DNA from 3 places in the Cellulomonas sp. WB94 genome. Region 3 is predicted to be linked to each of the others. Evidence: riboswitches for the same ligand, from Rfam matches in the RefSeq annotation. Region 3 holds a riboswitch; each other region holds the start of a gene.
What was found. A riboswitch is a leader RNA that binds a small molecule or an ion and turns the genes downstream of it on or off. The one in region 3 is predicted to bind S-adenosylmethionine.
Positions count from the first base shown of each region.

Region 1: it holds a riboswitch for S-adenosylmethionine, as region 3 does, so the genes downstream of both, DDP54_RS07595 (methylenetetrahydrofolate reductase) here and DDP54_RS06490 (aminotransferase class V-fold PLP-dependent enzyme) in region 3, are expected to answer to the same signal.
Region 2: it holds a riboswitch for S-adenosylmethionine, as region 3 does, so the genes downstream of both, DDP54_RS07940 (hypothetical protein) here and DDP54_RS06490 (aminotransferase class V-fold PLP-dependent enzyme) in region 3, are expected to answer to the same signal.

Region 1 is NZ_QEES01000002.1:1,394,680-1,401,848, forward strand. It holds gene DDP54_RS07585 (Hsp20/alpha crystallin family protein) at 1-203, shown strand, start outside; gene metE (5-methyltetrahydropteroyltriglutamate--homocysteine S-methyltransferase) at 391-2,739, opposite strand; gene DDP54_RS07595 (methylenetetrahydrofolate reductase) at 2,742-3,848, opposite strand; SAM riboswitch class I at 3,842-3,936, opposite strand; gene DDP54_RS07600 (DNA-3-methyladenine glycosylase I) at 4,031-4,663, opposite strand; gene DDP54_RS07605 (hypothetical protein) at 4,733-4,948, opposite strand; gene DDP54_RS07610 (IS1634 family transposase) at 5,078-6,676, shown strand; gene hrpA (ATP-dependent RNA helicase HrpA) at 6,763-7,169, opposite strand, start outside.
Region 2 is NZ_QEES01000002.1:1,472,656-1,479,824, forward strand. It holds gene DDP54_RS07915 (rhomboid family intramembrane serine protease) at 1-369, opposite strand, end outside; gene DDP54_RS07920 (peptidylprolyl isomerase) at 392-931, opposite strand; gene rnhA (ribonuclease HI) at 955-1,386, opposite strand; gene DDP54_RS07935 (hypothetical protein) at 1,658-2,587, shown strand; gene DDP54_RS07940 (hypothetical protein) at 2,647-3,078, opposite strand; SAM riboswitch class IV at 3,129-3,240, opposite strand; tRNA gene DDP54_RS07945 (tRNA-Ala) at 3,394-3,466, opposite strand; gene DDP54_RS18590 (DLW-39 family protein) at 3,479-3,598, opposite strand; tRNA gene DDP54_RS07950 (tRNA-Ile) at 3,620-3,693, opposite strand; gene DDP54_RS07955 (DUF3566 domain-containing protein) at 3,770-4,627, opposite strand; gene gyrA (DNA gyrase subunit A) at 4,624-7,169, opposite strand, start outside.
Region 3 is NZ_QEES01000002.1:1,155,588-1,162,756, forward strand. It holds gene DDP54_RS06490 (aminotransferase class V-fold PLP-dependent enzyme) at 1-1,353, opposite strand, end outside; SAM riboswitch class IV at 1,393-1,507, opposite strand; SAM riboswitch class I at 1,624-1,726, shown strand; gene DDP54_RS06495 (DUF1737 domain-containing protein) at 1,731-1,973, shown strand; gene DDP54_RS06500 (rhodanese-like domain-containing protein) at 1,970-2,395, shown strand; gene DDP54_RS06505 (O-succinylhomoserine sulfhydrylase) at 2,499-3,674, shown strand; partial or broken gene DDP54_RS18560 (GGDEF domain-containing protein) at 4,511-5,005, shown strand; gene DDP54_RS06515 (EAL domain-containing protein) at 5,137-5,859, shown strand; gene DDP54_RS06520 (LLM class flavin-dependent oxidoreductase) at 5,895-6,476, opposite strand; gene DDP54_RS06525 (LLM class flavin-dependent oxidoreductase) at 6,712-7,169, shown strand, end outside.

The sequences.
Region 1 (7,169 bases), 240 kb from region 3:
CCACCGGCTCGTACGTCCGCCAGATCACCGTGGGCCGCGGCATGGCCCTCGACAAGATCGACGCGACGTACACCGACGGCGTGCTGACGCTCAGCATCCCCGTCTCCGAGGATGCGAAGCCGCGCAAGATCGAGGTCCAGCACGGCAGCCAGCCCGCGACGATCACCCAGACGACCGAGCACACGGCCGAGCACACGGCCTAGTCGTCGTCGCGTGAACCCGTCCGACGGACCGTGCGACGGTTCAGCAGTGAGCTAGCGCGCGGCCACGGGCTGAGACCGGTGGCCCGGGTGGGTGGGAGCCCGCCCGGGCCATCCAGCCCGTGCAGACGCCGAGCCCCGGTCGAGCCAGGCCGACCGGGGCTCGGCGTCGTTCACGCCGCGTTCGCGCTCAGAGGGTCGCGCGGACCGCCCGCGTCGCGGCGAGCATGTGCTCGAGCGACGGGTTGACCTCCTCGTAGCGGCGGGTCTTGAGCCCGCAGTCGGGGTTGACCCACAGCTGGTCCGCGTCGATCGACCTCACGGCCTCGGCCAGCAGCTCGGTGACCTCGCCCTCGGTCGGGACCCGCGGCGAGTGGATGTCGTAGACGCCCGGACCGATGCCGCGCGCGTAGCCGGCACCCGCGATGTCCCCGATGATCTCCATCTTCGAGCGCGCCGCCTCGATCGACGTCACGTCGGCGTCGAGGCCGTCGATCGCGCCGATGATCTCGCCGAACTCCGAGTAGCACAGGTGCGTGTGGATCTGGGTGTCCGGGCGGACGCCCGACGTCGCGAGGGTGAACGAGCGGACCGACCAGTCGAGGTAGGCCGCGTGGTCGGCCGCCTTGAGCGGCAGCAGCTCCCGCAGCGCAGGCTCGTCGACCTGCACGACGGCGATCCCGGCAGCCTCGAGGTCCTCGATCTCGTCGCGCAGCGCGAGCGCGACCTGGTTCGCGGTGTCGGCGAGCGGCTGGTCGTCGCGCACGAACGACCACGCAAGGATCGTGACCGGGCCCGTGAGCATGCCCTTGACCGGCTTCGTCGTGAGCGACTGCGTGTACGTCGTCCACGCGACCGTGATCGGCGCGGGCCGCGACACGTCGCCCCACAGGATCGACGGCCGCGTGCAGCGCGAGCCGTAGGACTGCACCCAGCCGTTCTGCGTGACCGCGAACCCGTCGAGGTTCTCGGCGAAGTACTGCACCATGTCGTTGCGCTCGGGCTCACCGTGGACGAGGACGTCGAGGCCGATGGCCTCCTGGAGCTCGACGACGCGGCGGATCTCGGCGCGCATCTCGTCCTCGTACTGCTCGGTCGTGAGGTCGCCCTTCGCGTGGGCTGCGCGCGCCTTGCGGATCTCCGGCGTCTGCGGGAACGAGCCGATGGTGGTCGTCGGCAGCGGCGGTAGCGCGAGACGCGCGGCCTGGGCCGACCGGCGCTCGGCGAACGGACCGCGGTGGAACTCGCCCTCGGTCAGCGCGGCCACGCGCTCCCGGACCTCGGGACGCACGACGCCGGGCGCAGCGGCGCGCGACCGGACCGCGTCGCCGGCCGCGAGCAGCTCGGCGTGGATCGCCTCGCGCCCCTCGGTCAGGCCCTCGGCGAGCGTGACGACCTCCGCGACCTTCTGGTCGGCGAACGCGAGCCATCCGCGCAGCGTCGGGTCGAGGGCGGGCTCGTCCTCGACGGTGTGCGGGACGTGGAACAGGGACGTCGAGGTCCCGGCGGCGACCTGGGCCGCGCCGAGCGTCTCGAGCTGCTCGAGGACCTGCAGCTTCGTGTCGAGGTCCGCGCGCCAGATGTTGTGACCGTCGATCACGCCGCCGACGACGACCTTCGAGGTCAGCCCCTTCACCGCGACGGTCGGTGCCGCACCGCGGACGAGGTCGAGCGCGATGCCCTCGACGTCGGTCGCGGCCAGCACGCCGAGCGCGGCACCGAGGTCGCCGTACGGGGCCGCGACGAGGATCGCCGGGCGGTCGGGGCGAGCCAGCTCGGTCGCGAGCACCCGGTAGGCCTCGGTGACCGCGGCGCGGACGGCCTCGGGCGTCACGGTGAGCGAGTCCGAGACGAGCGCGGGCTCGTCGAGCTGGACCCAGGTCGCGCCGGCCGCGGCCAGGTCGCGCAGGAGGTCGACGTAGACGGGCAGCAGGTCCGCGAGGCGGTCGAGCGGCTCGAAGCCCTCGGGGGCTCCCTCGGTGGGCTTCGCGAGCGCGAGGTACGTGACGGGTCCGACGAGGACCGGGCGCGTGAGCACGCCGTCCGCGAGGCCCTCGGCGAACTCGCGCACGGGACGGTCGCTCGCGTACCGGAACGTCGTCTCCGGGCCGATCTCGGGGACCAGGTAGTGGTAGTTCGTGTCGAACCACTTGGTCATCTCGAGCGGCAGGTCGTCGCCGCGGCCGCGCGCGACCGTCGAGTAGCCCGCGAGGTCGAGGCGGCCGTCGGCGTCGGCCAGGTCCGCGAACCGGGCCGGCACTGCGCCCACGACGGCCGTCGTGTCGAGCACATGGTCGTAGAACGAGAACGCGCTCGGGATCGCGGGGACGTCGGTGCGCAGCCCCAGCCCGGCGAGACGGGCGCGGGTCTGCTTGCGCAGGCCAGCGGCCACGGCCTCGACGTCGTCGGCGGACGTCTTGCCTGCCCAGAAGGCCTCGAGGGCCTTCTTGAGCTCACGGTGGGGCCCGATCCTCGGGTAGCCGAGGATCGTGCCCGCCGGGAACTCGGGGACGGCGGGTGTGGTGGTCGTGCTGGTCATGATCAGCCCCTCGGAGAGTGGTCGGTCTGGGGTGCGGCGACCTGCGGCTCGCTGGCCTGGTCGGGAGCTGTCGGAGCTCCCCCGCCGAGGTGTGCACCCTCGAGCAGGTCAAGTGCGGCGTGATGCGTGTTGAACGTGTAGATGTGGACGCCGGGGGCGCCGCCGTCGAGGACGCCGTTGACGAGGTCGACGCTCGCACGGATCCCGATGCGGTGCCGCTCGATCTCGTCGTCCACCGAGCCGAGCAGCGCGAGCAGGTCGCGTGGCACCGGGACGCCCGTGAGGCCCTCGACGCGCAGGAGGCGGGCCGGGTCGGTCGTCGGGATGATGCCCGGGATGATCGGGATGGTCACGCCCGCCGTGCGCGCCTCGGCCACGAGCTCGAGGTACGCCGACGCCTCGTAGAAGACCTGCGTGATCGCGAAGTCGGCGCCGGCCTCCTGCTTGGCGAGCAGCGCCGCGACGTCCTGCGCACGCGTGCTCCCCGTGCCGGCGTTGCCGCGAGGGAACGCCGCGACGGCGATCGAGAGCGGCCGGACGGTGGCGCGGACCTTCTGCGCGGGGCTCGTGGAGCATCGGCGGGCCTCGATCTCGCGGAGCAGCTCGACGAGCTCGGCGGCCGTCGACAGACCCTGCGGGTGCGGGTGCCAGTCCGGCTCGTCGAGGGGCGGGTCGCCCCGCAGCGCGAGGAACGAGCGCACGCCCTCGTCGAGGAACTCCTCGACGACCGCCGTGACCTCGTCGCGCGAGGTCCCGACGCAGGTCAGGTGCGCGATCGGGTTGAGGGACGTCTCGCGGAGCAGACGGCGCACGAGCCCGCGCGTCGTGTCGCGGGTCTTGCCCGACGCGCCGTACGTGACCGAGACGAAGTCCGGGCGTGCGGCACCGAGCGCCTCGATCGTCGCCCAGAGCTTGGGGGCGGCGTCGGGGTTGCGCGGCGGGAACAGCTCGAACGAGACCGTCGGGCGGTCGATGGGCGCGAGGGTGGCCCGGTGCCGGGGCGCCGCCTCGGTGCGGGCGTCGACCGACGCCTCGGGTGTGGCGGTCACGGCGAGACCCCGGACGGGGTCCACGGACACGGTGCCGAGCAGATCATGGTTCAACTCCATCGGGCCTGGCGGAAGCACCCACACCCTCGCTCGAGGGGGGTTGCTGCGGCGTCAGTGAGCCAGGACTCTCGACCGCTCTGGATGGTGGCCCGATGCTAGACCCATCCCGGATGCTGAGCAACGCTTCTCAACTGGCGAGATACTCCGGTCCCGCGATCTGGTTGCCGGAGCGCGCCGGACCGTCAGCGCGCCAGAACCACGCGGCACCCGGCCAGATGGTCGTCGACCAGGCCGCACGCCTGCATGGAAGCGTAGGCGGTCGTCGGCCCGATGAACCGGAAACCCAGGCTCTTGAGCTCACGAGCGAGGGCCTTCGACTTGTCGGTCAGGCTCGGGACGTCGGCCCACGTGACCGGGCGCTCGCGCCCGAGCGCGACCGGGGCGTGCGACCAGACCACCTCGTCCAGGGTGCGGCCCGACTCGACGAGCGCGAGCAGCGCACGGGCGTTCGCCACCGTGGCCTCGATCTTCGCGCGGTTGCGCACGATCCCGGCGTCCGACAGCAGGCGCGCGACGTCGGCCTCGCCGAAGCGCGCGACGAGCTCGGGGTCGAAGCCTTCGAAGGCCGCGCGGAACGCCGGGCGCTTGCGCAGCACCGTGATCCACGACAGCCCGGACTGGAAGCCCTCGAGGGCGATGCGCTCGAACAGCGCACGGTCGCCGTGGACCGCCACCCCCCACTCGTCGTCGTGGTACGCCTCGTACAGCGGGTCGCCGTCACCGAAGCAGCGCGGGGCAGCTGGCGGGCCGGGCTCGGTGGGTGCGGGCTCGGCGCGTTCAGGGCCGGTGGGTGCGGGCGGCGTGTCAGCGGTCATGCGTGGAGTCTGCCGCCCAGGCCTGACAGCAGCGCGCGGTTCTCCACAGCTCTGCGGACGCGCGGCGACTCAGCGCTCGTCGTTGCGCCGCGTCGTCAGCGACTTCGGCTGGGCGGGGTTCCGCTGCCGCGGGACATCGAACCAGGCGTTCGGGGAACCTGCGACGACCGATTCGAGGCCCTCCTGGACGGCGGCAAGGATCTGCTCGTCCGGGAGCGGGCTCGGGCCGGTCAGGGCGGCGAGCGCGTCCCGCTCCGCGTCGCTGCGGTCCGGTCCGTCAGTCATGGCCGCAGCCTAACCTGACTCGTGCCACGTTCGGTCCTCGAGGGTGGGCGCGGGTCGCTGACCTGCTGTTTCGTTGTGCGCTCGGGTGCGATGTGGTCACTAAGAACCTCGTCGTGCAAGCCTTCGGGGGTGGTCTCGCGGTTCGTGCGCAAGGTCCGCACCGCTTCGGGAGCGGTCGCGGTCCAGATCGTCACGCGCCGGGGCCGGCAGGTCGAACAGGTCGAGCACGTCGGGTCAGCGCATAGCGATGCCGAGCTCGCGTTGCTGCTGGCCGTAGCGCGTGAGCGGCTGTCCCCAGGCCAAGACGCCCTGGACCTCGGGGACCTGTTGGTGGTCCCGGCGCGGATGGACGACGTCGCGGACTGGACCGCCGAACCGGAACTGCTCCTGCAGCCGGCGACGCCGGCGGCCGGTGGGCGTCCTGCGGCCGTCGCCGCAGGTGGGCGGGTCGTGGGGACCTCCGCGGACCTGTTGTGGAAGGTCCTGACCAGCGAATACACCCGGCTGGGGTTCGACGTCCTGGGCGATGACGGGTTCCGGGCGATGGTCCTGGCACGGATCGTGGAGCCGACCTCCAAGGCCGAGGTCGTCCGCGTCCTGGACGAACTCGACGCACCGGCGGTCAGCCTGCGCACGTTGTTCCGGTCGCTGGCCCGGTGCCAGGCCCAGGACTACCGCGACACGTTGGCCAGGGCCGCGTGGGCGCACTCGGTCCGCACCACCGGGACATCGGTCCTGATCTTGTACGACGTGACGACGCTGCACTTCGAGCGGCCGGACGAGGACGAGCTGCGCAGGGTCGGGATGAGCAAGGAGCACCGCGTGGACCCCCAGGTTCAGGTCGGGCTGCTGGTCGACCCGGGCGGGTTCCCGCTCGAGGTGCACCTGTTCGAGGGCAGCAAGGCCGAGACGACCACTCTGATCCCCGTACTGACCGCGTTCGGCAAGCGGCACGACGTCACGGACCTGGTCGTCGTCGCCGACGCCGGGATGCTCTCGGCGGGCAACCTGAACGCCCTGGAGGACGCCGGGTTCTGCTTCATCGTCGGCTCGCGGATCACCCGGGCCCCCTACGACCTGGCCGATCACTTCGAACGGCACGGCAACTACTTCACCGACGGGCAGGTCCTGGAATCGACCCGGGACATGGGCACCGGCAAGGCGGCCCGGGCCCGGCGGGTGGTCTACCAGTGGAAGTTCGCCCGCGAGCAGCACGACAACAAGGCCATCAACGCGATGATCGACCGGGCCGAGAAGATCGCCGACGGCCGCGCCCCGTTGAAGAAGGCCCGGTTCCTCAAGATCACCGGAGCCACCAAGGAACTCGACCAGGCCACCATCGACCGGGCCCGCCAGTTGGCGGGCCTCAAGGGCTACGTCACCAACCTGCCGACCGCCACGATGGACGGCGCGGCGGTCATCGCGGCCTACCACGACCTATGGCACGTCGAGCAGTCGTTCCGCATGACCAAGTCCGACCTACGAGCCCGGCCCGTGTTCCACCACCAACGCGACGCCATCGAAGCCCACCTGACGGTGGTGTTCGCCGCCCTGGCCGTCGCCCGCCATCTGCAAGACCTCACCGGCATGAGCATCAAGAAGATCGTCCAGGCCCTGCGCACCGCACGCTCAGCAACCATCGAGATCAACGGCCAACGCCTCACCCTCGACCCCGACCTCACCGAGACCGCCCGCGCCATCCTCAACCGACTCGAAACCGGTCACTAAGGCAAGTGGCACGAGTCGGGCCTAATCCCGGTCGAACCCCGCAACGCCCCACCGACCGGGCGATTTCCCGGCAGACCGACCGCACATCAGACCTCGGCGAGCGCCTTGCGGATGCGCTTGTCGCTCACCGGCACAGGCGTGCCGAGCTGCTGGGCGAACAGCGAGACACGTAGCTCCTCGAGCATCCAGCGCACGTCGTCGAGCGCGACCTCGCGCGAGCGGTCGCGGGACGCCGACCTCACCTGGTCTCGCGCGGCGGTGTAGGCGTCCTCGAGCTGGTGGACCTGCCACGCCCGTTCGGCGTCACGGTGCGGGTTGTCGGCGGCCTTCGTCAGGCGGTGCCGGTCGGCGCGCAGGTACCGGGCGAGATGGGGCAGGCGGTCCGCGCCGGTCGCGGAGACGAACCCGTCGTGGACGAGCCGCGCGGCGTGGTCACGGACGTCGTGGGTCGTCGCGAGGAGAGCCAGGCTGTTCGACGCGCGCACCGCGACGT
Region 2 (7,169 bases), 320 kb from region 3:
CAGGAACGCGGTGGTGAGGAACCGGAAGGGCTCGACCTGACCTGCAGCGGGCGAGAACGCCCACCGGGCTGTCCAGCCGAGCACCGCCAGCTGGAGAACGAAGCTCACGACGCACAGCGCGATGATCGTGAGCGTCACGACCGGGCGCCCGTCGTGGACGCGCCCGCCGAGCACCGTCTGGGTCGGCCGGGCGTTGCGTGCCGCCTCAGCGACGCAGTCGACGCACTGGACACCCACGGGCGCCTGCCGCTGGCACTCCGGGCACACGGGCCGTCCGCAGCGCTGGCAGCGGACGTAGGAGATCCGGTCGGGGTGACGCGGGCAGACCGGGGGGCCCGCCGTCTCGGGCAGCGGCTGGAAGGAGCTCATGAGACGGCGGGCGGGAAGCCGCTCAGTCCTCGATCGTGACCGACGAGATGACGACGTCCTCGACGGGGCGGTCGCCCGCACGCGTCGGGACGGCGATGATCGCGTCGACGACGGCGCGCGACGCGTCGTCCGCCACCTTGCCGAAGATCGTGTGCTTGCCGGTCAGCCACGTGGTCGGGGCGACGGAGATGAAGAACTGCGAGCCGTTGGTGCCACCCACCTTGCCGGTGATCGGGTCGCGCCGCGGGCCGGCGTTGGCCATCGCGAGCAGGTACGGCTCCGTGAAGCCGAGCTCGGGGTGGATCTCGTCGTCGAAGTTGTAGCCCGGGCCGCCGGTCCCGGTGCCCAGGGGGTCGCCGCCCTGGATCATGAAGCCGGAGATCACGCGGTGGAAGATCACACCGTTGTACAGGGGGTCGGTGCGCTCAGCACCGGTACGGGGGTCCTTCCATGCCTTGGAACCCGTGGCCAGGCCGGTGAAGTTCTCCACCGTCTTGGGCGCGTGGTTCGGGAAGAGCTCGATCCGGATGTCACCGGCGGTCGTGTGCAGCGTCGCGAACATGGGAGCAGTGTTTCACGACGACGTCAGCCGCGTCGCTCCCTGACCTGGTCCACACCACGGTTGGCGAGCTCGTCGGCCCGCTCGTTCCCGACGTCGCCCGCGTGCCCCTTGACCCACTGCCAGGTGATCGTGTGCCGCGCGACCTCCGTGTCGAGGGCCTGCCAGAGCTCGGCGTTCTTGACCGGCTTCTTGTCGGCCGTCCGCCACCCGTTGCGCTTCCAGCCCGCGAGCCACGAGGTCATGCCCTTCATGACGTACTGCGAGTCGATGTTGAGCTGCACCGTGCACGGCCGCTTGAGGGCCCGCAGGCCCTCGATGACCGCGGTGAGCTCCATGCGGTTGTTGGTCGTGTCCTCCTCGCCCCCGAACAGCTCGCGCTCGTGGGTGCCCGACCGCATCCAGACCCCCCAGCCGCCCACGCCGGGGTTGCCCTTGCAGGCGCCGTCCGTCCACATCTCGACGACTGTCGCGGCGGTGGCGTCCGTGGCCGGCCGGGACGACGAGGTCGCGGGCGCAGGCGTGGTCGCGGGCGCGGCGGGCGCGGGGGCGGAGGGCGCGGCGGCGGACGAGTCGGTGGACGAGGTGACGGACGACGGCATGAGCCCGACTCTAGGTCGTCCCGCGGGGCATCGGCGCACCCGTGACGTGCGCCGGGACCCTGCGCGCTCCCGCGCGTGGTGGCAGAGTGGGACCTCAGGACGCCAGCCGCACAACACGGGAGTGGACATGACCTTCAGCATCCGTCGCCCGACGCTCGACCAGGTCGACACCGAGCGCCTCAAGGAGCACGCCGCGGACTTCGCAGCGAGCGCGAAGGTTCACGCCGGCGAGGCAGCGACGCACGCCGCCGAGGCTGCCGGGCAGGCCAAGGACTGGTCGACGCCGCGCATCGAGGCAGCTGTCGAGTGGCTCGTGCCGCGCATCGAGCACCTGTACAAGGAGAGCGTGAAGGCCGCGGCACCGCGCGTCGAGAAGGCCGCGGAGATGGCCGCGCCGGCCATCGACACCGCCCATGACAAGCTCGTCGACGACCTGCTCCCGCGCCTGGTGACGGCCATCAACGAGGCCGCCGAGCGTGCCGGTGCGGCCGTCGAGAAGGCCGCCGACAAGGCGGCCACCGCACCCGCCGCACTGGCCGCCGCCGCGGCAGCTGCCGAGGCGGCCGCGACCGAGAAGAAGAAGCACACGGGCCGGAACGCCTTCTGGCTGTTCGCGCTCCTGGCGGGGATCGGCGCCGCTGTCGCCGCCTGGACCCGCACGCGATCGACCGAGGACCCGTGGGCCGAGCCCTGGGAGCCCGCCACCGAGGCGGGCCACACGGGCACCGAGACCCTGCGCGCCCGCGCGCACGAGGCACGCGAGGACCTCACCGTGAAGGTCGGCGACGCCGCCGAGACCGTCGGCGAGGTCGCCGGTGCCACGGTCGCGAAGAGCCGTGAGGCGACACGCAAGGCCGCCGACAAGGTGACCGCCGCCGCCGAGGAGCTGACCGAGAAGGTCACCGAGGCCCGCGAGGACCTCACCGAGAAGGTCACGGACGCCGCGAAGAAGGTCACGACGCGCCGCTCGGTGCCCAAGACCATCGACACGGCCGACTCGGCCGCCTCCGAGGGTGTCGAGGCTGCCAGCGAGACACCTGACGAGACGACCATCTGACCTCGGTCAGGAAGCGCCTCCGGCCACGCGCGTCGGCCGGAGGCGGCACGACCAGGGGGCTAGGACGTCCACGGCTCCCTGATGAGGTCCGGGTCGAGGCCCGGACGTCGCGGCACGTACCCGAACCCCTCGTCGCTCTGGGCGTCGTAGCTCACGACGAGCCCGCGCTCGTCCGGCTCGCGACGCCAGCGTGCGAGGCGCACGGTGTCGCCGGGGGAGAGGGCCGCGCCGGCGCGCCTGCGGGCCTCCATGCGCAGCATGGCCACCGCGAACGCCCGACGGTGGCAGTCTGCGACCTGCCACGGCACGAGACCGTCGTCCGGGCCGACCTGCTCTGTAAAGACGGTGCGTCGCCGGCAGTCGGCCCACACGGCGGCACCCGTGGTGACGTTGTACCGGCGCTCGTACTCCTCGCTCATCCAGGCGTACGTGCGGCCCTCGCCGAGCCAGCGGATGACCTCGGCCTCATCTTGGATCAGGGGTGCTGACATGGGTCCGCCTCGTCGTTCGAGCACCCGGCGGTCCCTCGGGAGGTCGCGTGCGTCCGTTCTTCCTGCACCGGAGGTGCGGGCGGGTCTTCTTCCGGGGGCACCGTGGACGGGACGCGGTTGCCGGCCAGCACGCCGGAAGGCTTGTCGCTGGACCTCGTGACCGGGACGAGCATCCCACACGCCGGGAGGGCCGCTTCGCGCAGCGTGGTCAGGCCCGCGGGCGCGGGACGACGGAGGAGGCCGGACTGGACCGTGGCGAGGGGGCAGCATGGCAAAGGCCCCTCCCGGACACCGGAAGAGGCCTTCGACCTGCGGTGGAGCCAAGGGGACTCGAACCCCTAACCCCCTGCTTGCAAAGCAGGTGCGCTACCACTTGCGCCATGGCCCCGAGAGCGGTGGGTCACTCGAAGGTGTCGGTGACCTCTGCCCACAGATCCCGGTCGTCCTGGTTCTGCGAGTACTGCTGCCACGCGACATAGCCGACTGCCGCAACTGCCATCAGGAGAAGCAGCTTCTTCATCGGTCCCCCACGGGTCGGGAGTGGGCCTAACAGGACTTGAACCTGTGACCTCTTCCTTATCAGGGAAGCGCTCTAACCGTCTGAGCTATAGGCCCGTATGTGCACCACGCTGGGCGGGGCGCGCCGGACGAGACTACCCCAGTCCAGCCATGGCGCCCAAACGCGGTCGGCCTACTCGTCGGTCATCGTCAGGTGCACCCCACCGACCAGCGCAGCGGTGATGTTGTAGAGGAACGCGGCGATGGTCGACAGCGCCGTCAGCAGGAAGACGTCGACCACGGCGATGAGCGTCGCGGCCGAGAGGATCCGGCTGAAGGAGACGTACTGAAGGATGTCGACGTTGCTCTCCGCGCCGAGCACCTCCCGGACGAGCGTGTCGGCCTGCGCGAAGACGTGCATGCCGTCCAGCGCGAACCAGACCACTGCCGCCGCGACGACGAGGATGATCCCGAGCGCCACCGACAGCAGGAACGACAGCTTCATGACCGACCACGGGTCGATGCGGGAGACGGCGAGGCGGACCCGGCGCGGCGCACCGGTCGCGGAGACCGTAGGGATCCGGCCCGTCGTCGGACGGGGGGCGGGTGTGCCCGACGCTCGCGGGGGGGCGGTGTTCGTGGTTCCGGTCATGGTGTGTTCCTCGGTGCGGGAGTGCGTGGCCGAGCCGATCGCGGCCGACGTGGCGGCTGCGGCCTTCTTGAGCGACGAGGTGACGGAGTCGACCGCGACCTGGAGCGGCGAGGGGGCGTCGTCGAGGTCGACGGAGGCCGACGCGCTCGACGCCGACGCGCTGGAGGCCGACGCGCTCGATGAGGTGGACGGCCGCACCGCAGCCGGGCCGCGCGGCGGACGCGGGCCGAAGCCGGTGGCCTCGTCGATCGGCTCGGACCCGGCGGGTCGCAACGTGGCCGGTGCGCCGGCGGGCGCACCGCCGGTGGGCGCACCGCCGCTCGGCACGCCGGGCCGGCTCACCGGCCCGGACGGCCGGTTGCGCGGCGGGATCGACGGGGGAGCGGGCTCAGTGCTCATGCATCCTCCTGCGGGGATGACACAGCGCCTGTCGGGTCCTCCGGCACGGGCTGCGGCGAGGCCGCCGGCGCATCCGCGGACACGTCCGACGACGCGGTCTCGTCGACCACGGTACCGGCATCGTCGCCGAGGTGTCGCTCGATGTTGCGAGCGACCGCGATGATCCGGTCGTTGTTCTCGGGCTTGGCGAAGATCACGCCCTGCGTCGCCCGCCCGGTCGCGTTGACCTCGCTGACGGCCGACCGCACGATCTTCCCGCGTTCCATGATGACGAGAACCTCGTCGTCCTCGTCCGTGACCAGCGCACCGACGAGGTCGCCGTTCGCCTCCGGCAGGTTCGCCACCTTGATGCCGAGGCCGCCTCGACCCTGGACCCGGTAGTTCTCGACGGTCAGCGCGGTGCGCTTGGCGATGCCACCCTCGGTGACCGTGAACAGGAACGACCCGTCGCGCACGACGTCCATCGCGAGCAGCTGGTCCTCGGTGCGGAACTTCATGCCGGTGACGCCGGACGTCGCCCGACCCATCGGTCGCAGCGCCTCGTCGTTCGCCGTGAAGCGGATCGACTGCCCCTTGCGCGAGACGAGCACAAGGTCGTCCGTGGAGTTGACGATGCACGCCGAGACGACCTCGTCGGGCAGGCCGTCCTCGTCCTCGCGCAGGTTGATCGCGATGACGCCGCCCGACCGCGTCGAGTCGTACTCGCTCAGCCGCGTCTTCTTGACCAGGCCCCGCAGCGTCGCCAGGACCAGGTACTCCGCCTGGTCGTAGCTCTGGATGTCCAGGACCTGCGCGATCTTCTCGCCGGGCTGGAACGCGAGCAGGTTCGCGACGTGCTGGCCCTTCGCGTCCCGGCCGCCCTCGGGCAGCTCGTACGCCTTGGACCGGTAGACGCGGCCCAGGTTCGTGAAGAACAGCAGCCAGTGGTGCGTCGTCGTGACGAAGAAGTGGTCGACGATGTCGTCCTCACGCAGCTGCGCGCCCCGCACACCCTTGCCACCGCGGTGCTGGGCCCGGTAGTTGTCGCTGCGGGTGCGCTTGACGTAGCCGCCGCGCGTGATGGTGACGACCATCTCCTCCTCGGCGATGAGGTCCTCGATCGAGACCTCCCCGCTGAACGGCAGGATCTGGGTGCGGCGCTCGTCGCCGTACTTCTCGACGATCTCCGCGAGCTCGTCCTTGACGATCCCGCGCTGGCGGGCGTCCGACGCGATGATCTCCTGGAAGTCGGCGATCTTGGCCTGGAGTGCGGCGAACTCGTCCGTCAGGCGCTGACGCTCCATCGCGGCGAGCGCGCGGAGCTGCAGGGTGAGGATCGCGCGCGCCTGGACGTCGTCGACGTCGAGGAGCTCCATCAGTCCCTCGCGCGCGTCGTCGACCGTCGCCGACGCACGGATCAGGGCGATGACCTCGTCGAGCATGTCGAGGGCCTTGAGGTAGCCGCGCACGATGTGCGCACGCTCCTCGGCCTCACGCAGGCGGTAGCGCGTCCGACGGACGATGACCTCACGCTGGTGCGTGACCCAGTGGCGCACGAACGCGTCGATGCTCAGCGTGCGGGGGACCCCGTCGACGAGCGCGAGCATGTTCGCGCCGAACGTCTCCTGCAGCTGCGTGTGCTTGTAGAGGTTGTTGAGCACGACCTTCGCGACGGCGTCGCGCTTGAGCACGATCACGAGCCGCTGGCCGGTGCGGCCCGACGTCTCGTCGCGGATGTCCGCGATGCCGGTGACGCGACCCTCCTTGACGAGGTCCGCGATCTTCAGCGCGAGGGTGTCGGGGTTGACCTGGTAGGGCAGCTCGGAGACGACGAGGCAGATGCGCCCCTGGATCTCCTCGACCTCGACGACGGCCCGCATGATGATCGAGCCGCGGCCCGTGCGGTACGCGTCCTCGATCGCCCGGTGCCCGAGGATCGTCGCGCCCGTGGGGAAGTCCGGGCCCTTGATGCGCTGGATCAGCGCCTCGAGGAGCTCCTCGTGCGTCGCGTCGGCGTGGTCGAGGTGCCACAGGACGCCGTCGGCGACCTCGCGCAGGTTGTGCGGCGGGATGTTCGTCGCCATGCCGACGGCGATGCCCGACGACCCGTTGACCAGGAGGTTCGGGAACCGCGAGGGCAGCACGACGGGCTCCTGGGTGCGCCCGTCGTAGTTGTCCTGGAAGTCGACGGTGTCCTCGTTGATGTCACGGACCATCTCCATCGACAGTGGAGCCATCCGGCACTCCGTGTACCGGGGCGCGGCCGCCGGGTCGTTGCCCGGGGAGCCGAAGTTCCCCTGCCCGGACACGAGCGGGTAGCGCATCGACCAGTCCTGGACCAGGCGCACGAGCGCGTCGTAGATCGACGTGTCGCCGTGCGGGTGGAACTTGCCCATGACGTCGCCGACGACGCGCGTGCACTTGGAGAACTGCCGGTCAGGGCGGTAACCGCCGTCGTACATCGCGTAGAGCACGCGACGGTGGACGGGCTTGAGCCCGTCGCGGACGTCGGGCAGCGCACGACCCACGATGACGGACATCGCGTAGTCGAGGTACGACCGCT
Region 3 (7,169 bases):
CCCGTCGAGACCGTGCACCGGGATGAGCGGCCGCGTGTCGTCGGCGACGACCCAGCAGCCGTCCTCGACGACGTACCGGGCGCGGGGGCCGCTCGTGAGGTAGTCGGTGAGCGCGTTCAGGAGCCGGTCGACCGCCTCGCCAGGAGTGCCGACACCGACCGACGCGCGGATCGCGCCGCCCGGTGCCCCCAGCCGCACGAGCAGCGGGTGCGCGCAGAAACGCCCGTCGCGCACGCCGATGCCGTGCTCGGCGGCGAGGTAGGCGGCCACGAGGCCCGGGTCGTGGCCCTCGACCGTGAACGTCACGACCCCGACGGGCTCGGTCGAGTCGGGCCAGATGCGCAGGACCTCGACCCCGGCGATCGCGTCGAGGCCGGCCACGAGTCGGGTCCGGAGCGCGACCTCGTGCGCCGCGAGCGCGCCGTCGGGCAGCGCAGCAAGGACCTCGCAGGCCTCGGCGAGCGCGATGGCTCCGATGACGTTCGGGGACCCGGCTTCGTGCCGGGCCGGAGCCGGCTGCCACAGTGTCCGGTCGGCCCGTACGTCACGCACCGCACCTCCCCCTGCGAGGTACGGCGCACCGTCGTCCAGCCAGTCACGGCGGCCCACGAGGGCGCCTGCACCGAACGGCGCGTAGGTCTTGTGGCCGGAGAAGGCGACGTAGTCCGCACCGGTCGCGGTGAGCGAGAAGCCGCGATGAGGGACGAGCTGCGCGCCGTCGACGACGACCCGCGCCCCTGCAGTGTGCGCGAGCGCGACGACATCCGCGACCGGCAGGGCCTCGCCCGTGACGTTGGACGCGCCGGTCACCGCGACGAGCGCGTAGGCGGTGGACGCCAGCTCGGCGGCGAGGGTGGCGAGGGTCGCGGCGACCGTCGGCTCGATGGGGAGGACGGTCGAGGCGCGGCCCGTCCCCAGTCCCCACGGCAGCAGGTTCGCGTGGTGCTCGAGGTCGAGCACGAGGACGCGACCCGGGGTGCCGTCCGGCCCCGCGGGGACGACGTTCGCGAGCAGGTTGAGCGCGTCGGTCGTGTTGCGCGTGATGATCGCGACGTCGTCGGACCGGGCGCCCACGAACCGCGCGATGGTCTGCCGCGACGCCTCGTACAGCGCCGTGGACACCTGCGAGAGGTAGCCGGCGCCGCGGTGCACCGAGGCGTAGAGCGGCAGGACCTCGGTCACCCGGGCCGCGACCGCCTCGAGGGCCGGCGCGCTCGCGGCGTAGTCGAGGTTCGCGTAGGTCCGTGCGGTGCCGTCGACGAGCGGCACCTGCGTGCCGGAGCCGACGACGGGGAGCAGCGGCAGCTGCGTGGACGGGGTCGCCCAGACGGCGCGCTCGGCGGTGACAGACATGGCACTCCTCGGCAGATCTGTGGGGAGCCGACGGCCAGCACCCCGCGCTTGCCGTCCACCGAACGGCGGACGGCCAGGTCGTCACCCGGGGCACCCCACCGCGGAGGAGGGTTGCCGGCCAGCAAGCCGGGGCTTTCTGCTGGCACTCGTGACCTGCGACGAGGATCGCCGCTCCCGCACGGCAGTGTCAACGGAGAACCGGGAAGTCTCGGATCGCGGACACTCTGTCCGCGGACTGGACCACATCCCCGGACGGTCGTACGATCGCGGTCACCATCCAGAGCGGCTGAGAGATCTGGCTCGACGACGCCGCAGCAACCCGCGAGCACGCACCGTGCTCGGCCGAGGGTGCTACCGCCAGGACCGATGGAGGCGTGATGAGCACGACACCTGACCCCACGACCGACGACGGCACGAGGACGGCGACCCAGACCCGACTCCGCTACCGCCTGCTGACCGGACCCGACGACAGGACGTTCTGCGAGCGCATCAGTGCCGCGCTCGACGACGGCTACGTGCTGCACGGCGGACCGACGCTCACGTTCGACGGCGACCGCGTGATCGCCGGGCAGGCCGTCGTCCTGCCCACCAACCCGACCCCCGAGACGAGGCTCGTATGAGCACGCAGTACGCAGGCGACCTGACCCCCCAGCAGGCCTGGGACGTCCTCGCGGCCGACGAGCGCGCGGTGCTCGTCGACGTCCGCACCGACGCCGAGTGGCGCTACGTGGGTGTCCCCGACACGTCGTCCCTCGGCCGACGCCCCGCTCTGATCGAGTGGGTGACGTACCCGAGCGGCCTGCCCAACCCCTACTTCGTGGCGTCCCTCGCAGCCGCCGGCCTGGCGCCGGGCGACGAGCGGCCGGTCCTCTTCCTGTGCCGGTCGGGCGTGCGCTCGGTCGCCGCGGCGACGGCCGCGACCGCCGCCGGCTTCGGCCCTGCGTACAACGTGCTCCAGGGGTTCGAGGGCGACGTCGGGCCCGACGGCCACCGCGGGGCGCACGGCTGGCGCGCGGCCGGCCTGCCCTGGACCCAGCCGTGAGCGCGGGCGGCGCGCGTCGCACCCCCGGTCCGGGCGACTGGGACGCCCGCCGCTCCCCCGGGACTCCCTACGACCCGACACTCTCGCGGTCCGCGGCGGCCTCGTGCGCAGCGAGTTCGGTGAGATGTCCGAGGCGCTGTTCCTCACGCAGGGCTATGCGTACCCGAGCGCCGGCGAGGCCGAGGCGGCCTTCGGCGGCGAGGTCGACCGCTTCCTGTACTCGCGCTACGGCAACCCGACGGTCTCGACGTTCGAGGAGCGGCTGCGCCTGATCGAGGGCGCCGAGGCCGCGTACGCCACGGCCAGCGGCATGTCGGCGGTCTTCACGGCGCTCGCGGCCCTCGTGCGGTCCGGGTCGCGGATCGTCGCGTCGCGCGCGCTGTTCGGCTCGACGGTCGTGATCTTCGACGAGATCCTCGCGAAGTGGGGGGTGCGGACCGACTACGTCGACGGGCACGTGCCCGAGCAGTGGGAGGCCGCGCTCGCCACCCCGGCGGACGTCGTGTTCTTCGAGACGCCGTCCAACCCGATGCAGGACCTCGTCGACATCGCGGCCGTCAGCGCGCTCGCGCACGCCGCGGGGGCCGTCGTCGTCGTCGACAACGTGTTCGCCACGCCCGTGCTGTCCCGGCCGCTCGAGCACGGCGCGGACGTCATCGTGTACTCCGCGACCAAGCACATCGACGGCCAGGGCCGGGTGCTCGGCGGCGCGATCCTCGGGACCGACGAGTTCATCCACGGGTCGGTGCAGACGTTCATCCGGAACACCGGACCGTCGCTGAGCCCGTTCAACGCCTGGGTCCTGCTCAAGGGTCTCGAGACCATGTCGCTGCGGGTGCGCCACCAGACGGCGTCCGCGCTGCAGCTCGCGACGTGGCTCGAGCAGCACCCCGCGATCGCGACGGTCCGCTACCCGTACCTCGCCTCGCACCCGCAGCACGAGCTCGCGCTGCGCCAGCAGACGGCCGGTGGCACCGTTGTCACCTTCGCCCTCGCCGTGCCCGACGACGCGTCCGCCGACGACGCCAAGAAGGCCACGTTCGGCTTCCTCGACGCCCTGCGCGTCATCGACATCTCGAACAACCTCGGCGACGCGAAGTCGATCGTCACGCACCCCGCGACGACGACGCACCGCAAGCTCGGACCCGCGGGGCGCGCCGCGGTCGGGATCGGCGAGGCGACCGTGCGGCTGTCGGTCGGGCTCGAGGACCCCGCGGACCTCGTCGACGACCTGTCCCGCGCCCTCGACGGCCTCGGGGCGGGCCGTCCAGCCGCGTAGGCCGATCGGATTTCATCCGGCTCAGGTAAGGCTGCACTCTCGCGCGCTCGACCACCTGCTGCGAGGGTGAGCCCAGGAGTCGTGCCCTGGCACGGCCCCTCGCGCCGCTCATACCCGAGCGCCCGTGACCGATCAGGGGATCGACCGCTGAAGTCGTCCTGCACGCGAACGTGAGCCACATGACCGGGAGACGGGTGTCGATGACGCACCCCGCGGGCGATGCGCGCCCTCGGGCGCGGGTCGTCGCCGTGGCGAGCGCCGGCCTCGCCACCGTGATCGCGGTGGTCGGGGTGTTCGGCCTGTGGTCGTCGCGCGAGCTCGAGGCGGGAGCCGACCGTGCTCTCGCCGCGATCCACCTCTCGGGTGCCTACGCCCACGCCGCGACCGCCATCGCGGCCGAGGAGTCGTTCGAGCGCAAGTACCGCCTCGAACCGGGGCCGGACGTGCGCGCACGCCTCGACGACGCGTCGGCCGACCTCGCCGCAGCGCTCGCCGAGGTGGAGATCCACGGCGACGCGGACGACAGGGCGCGGGTGCGCGTCGTGGGCGTCGCCCACACCACCTATCTGATGTGGATGGACCACATGTTCGCGGCCGTCGACGACGGCGACCTCGCGACCGTGCTTCTCATCGACAGCTCGAAGATGGAGCCGGCGTTCGAGACGATGTCCACGACCGTCTCCGGCGCAGCCACGCAGAGGGAGCAGGCCGCCGTCGCCCAGCTCGCCGATCTCAACCGGCTCGAGAGCATCACGAGCTGGCTGGCACCGACCGTCCTCCTCGTCGGCCTCCTCGTGGCGGCCGGCCTGCTGTCGGTCATCCGGTCGCACCGCCGGATGCTCGACACCGAGCGGGCTCGCGCCGTCGAGGACTCGCTGCACGACGCCCTGACCGGCCTGCCGAACCGGACGCTTCTCACCGCTCGCCTCGACGAGGCGCTGGACACCGACGACCGAGACGGACCTCGGACCGAGACCGCGCTGCTCCTGATCGACCTCGACCGGTTCAAGGAGATCAACGACACGTTCGGGCACGGCTACGGCGACCAGCTGCTGCGCCAGGCCGGGCAGCGGCTGGCCGGGTTCGCGGGCGAGCGTTCGACCGTGTCCCGCCTCGGTGGCGACGAGTTCGCCATCCTCCTTCCCGACGTCCCGAGCGTCGATGCGGCGACCCGCGCGGCACGGCTGGTGCTGGCTGCGCTCCGGACGCCGTTCCGCGTCGAGGGTGTCGACCTGGACGTGGACGCGAGCATCGGCGTCGTCGTCTCGGGCCAGCACGGACGCGACAGCACGACGCTGATGCAGCGCGCTGACGTCGCGATGTACGTCGCGAAGACCGAGCAGATCGGGGTGTCGGTGTACGACCCGACCGGCGACGCGCACTCCCCCTCGCGGCTCGCGCTGCTCGGTGAGCTCCGCCGCGCGATCGACCACGAGGACTCGTGCTGCACTACCAGCCCAAGGTGCGGATCAGGGACGGCGCACTCGTCGGCGCGGAGGCCCTCGTCCGGTGGCAGCACCCCGAACGCGGGCTCATCCTGCCGGGCGAGTTCATCCCGCTCGCCGAGCACACCAGCCTCGTCTCCCCGCTCATGTACCTGGTGCTCGACACCGCGCTCGCCCAGGTGCGCGCCTGGTCGTCCGCCGGCCGACGGACGCCGGTCTCGGTCAACCTGTCCGCCCGGAACCTGCTCGACCCCGACCTCGCCGTGCAGGTCGCGGACCTCCTCGCCATCCACGAGGTCGAGCCGGAGCTCCTTCAGCTCGAGGTGACCGAGACGGCGATCATGATCGAGCCCGTGCGGGCCGAGCGGGTCCTGCGCGAGCTCGCGGCGCTGGGCATCCGGATCTCGCTCGACGACTTCGGTGCGGGGTACACGAGCCTCGGCCAGCTCCGCACGCTGCCGATCTCCGAGCTGAAGATCGACCTGTCACTCGTCATCCCGATGGCCCGGGAGCCCGGCGCGGCACTGATCGTGCGGAGCGTCGTGGACCTCGGACGCAGCCTCGGCCTGACGCTCGTGGCGGAGGGCGTGGAGGACGCGGCGACCCTCGCCGCCCTGGCGCACATGGGGTGCGACGAGGCGCAGGGGTACCACTTCTCGCCGGCGCTCGCCGCCGACGCCTTCGAGGCGTGGTGCGTCAGCCGCCACCTCGGCCTCGTCGTCCCCCTGGACGTGGCGTAGCCGTCTCCCGTGGCCGACGGCCGACGGCCGACGCGTCAGGCTGCGCACAGGTCGCCGACCAGGAGACGCAGCCGCTGCACGTCCGCGCCCCCGGCGAGCGGGACGAGCACCACCTCATCGACTCCCACCCGTTCACCGAGCGTCATGGCGGCGTCGACGAGCCCTGAGGGTGCCGCGACGGCCCTCGTCACCGAGGGCGCCCAGGCGATCCCGGCCAGCGCGTCGAGGTGGTCGAGCAGGGCGCGCTTGCGACGGGCTGCGGCGTCGTCGTCGGTCACCACGACCTCGACGTCGAGGACGATCCGGATGCTCGAGCGGTCCCGGCCGACGGCGGCGATCTCCTCCTCGACCGCCGCGACGAGCTGGCGCATCGCCGCGAGCGACGGGACCCGCGACGAGAACCCCAGCCGCACGACGTCGGCCCGGGCGGCGCCGAGCGCAAGACCCGCCTCGGACTCCGGCCGGAACTGCAGCGGCGCGGAGCCGTCCGGCTGGGGGGACGGGACGGCGACGGCGACGGCGGTGCCGAGCGCCCGTCGGGGTCGACCGGCGACTGCGGCGGCCGACTCGGGTGCGGCGGCGACCGTGCGGGGACGGTCAAGGATGAGCTGAGGCATGGGTCGCGTCCTGGAGTTTTCCTTGCAGGTGCGCAGCGGGGGCCGGTCGGCCGCGGGCGCGCGGGGTTGTCAGGTCAGCGACAACACGTCTGCATCGGGAGCACGCGCCGATACTAACCGGTCGTGTCGCGCCTGCCCAGACCACGTCCAGAACGTCGACACCTGCTTGCTACGGTCGTTGCGTGGGCACCTGACCGCCGTCCGCGCGGCCGGAGTCGCTTCTGAGGGAGGACGCATGGCCATCGAGCTCGGCATCGACACGTTCGGGGACGTCACGCAGGACGCCGACGGCACCCCCCTCAGCCAGGCGCAGGTGCTGCGCAACGTCGTCGAGCAGGGGGTCCTCGCGGACCAGGTCGGGCTCGACGCCATCGGGGTCGGCGAGCACCACCGCGACGACTTCGCGGTCTCCGCACCCGAGGTGGTCCTTGCCGCGATCGCCGCCCGCACGGAGCACATCCGGCTCGGGTCCGCCGTGACGGTGCTCTCGTCGGACGACCCGATCCGCGTGTTCGAGCGGTTCTCGACCCTCGACGCGATCTCGGGCGGGCGCGCCGAGGTGACGGTCGGGCGCGGGTCGTTCGTCGAGTCGTTCGGGCTGTTCGGGTTCGACCTCGACCAGTACGAGGTGCTGTTCGAGGAGAAGCTCGACCTGTTCACGCACCTGCTCGCGGGCGGTCCGGTGACCTGGTC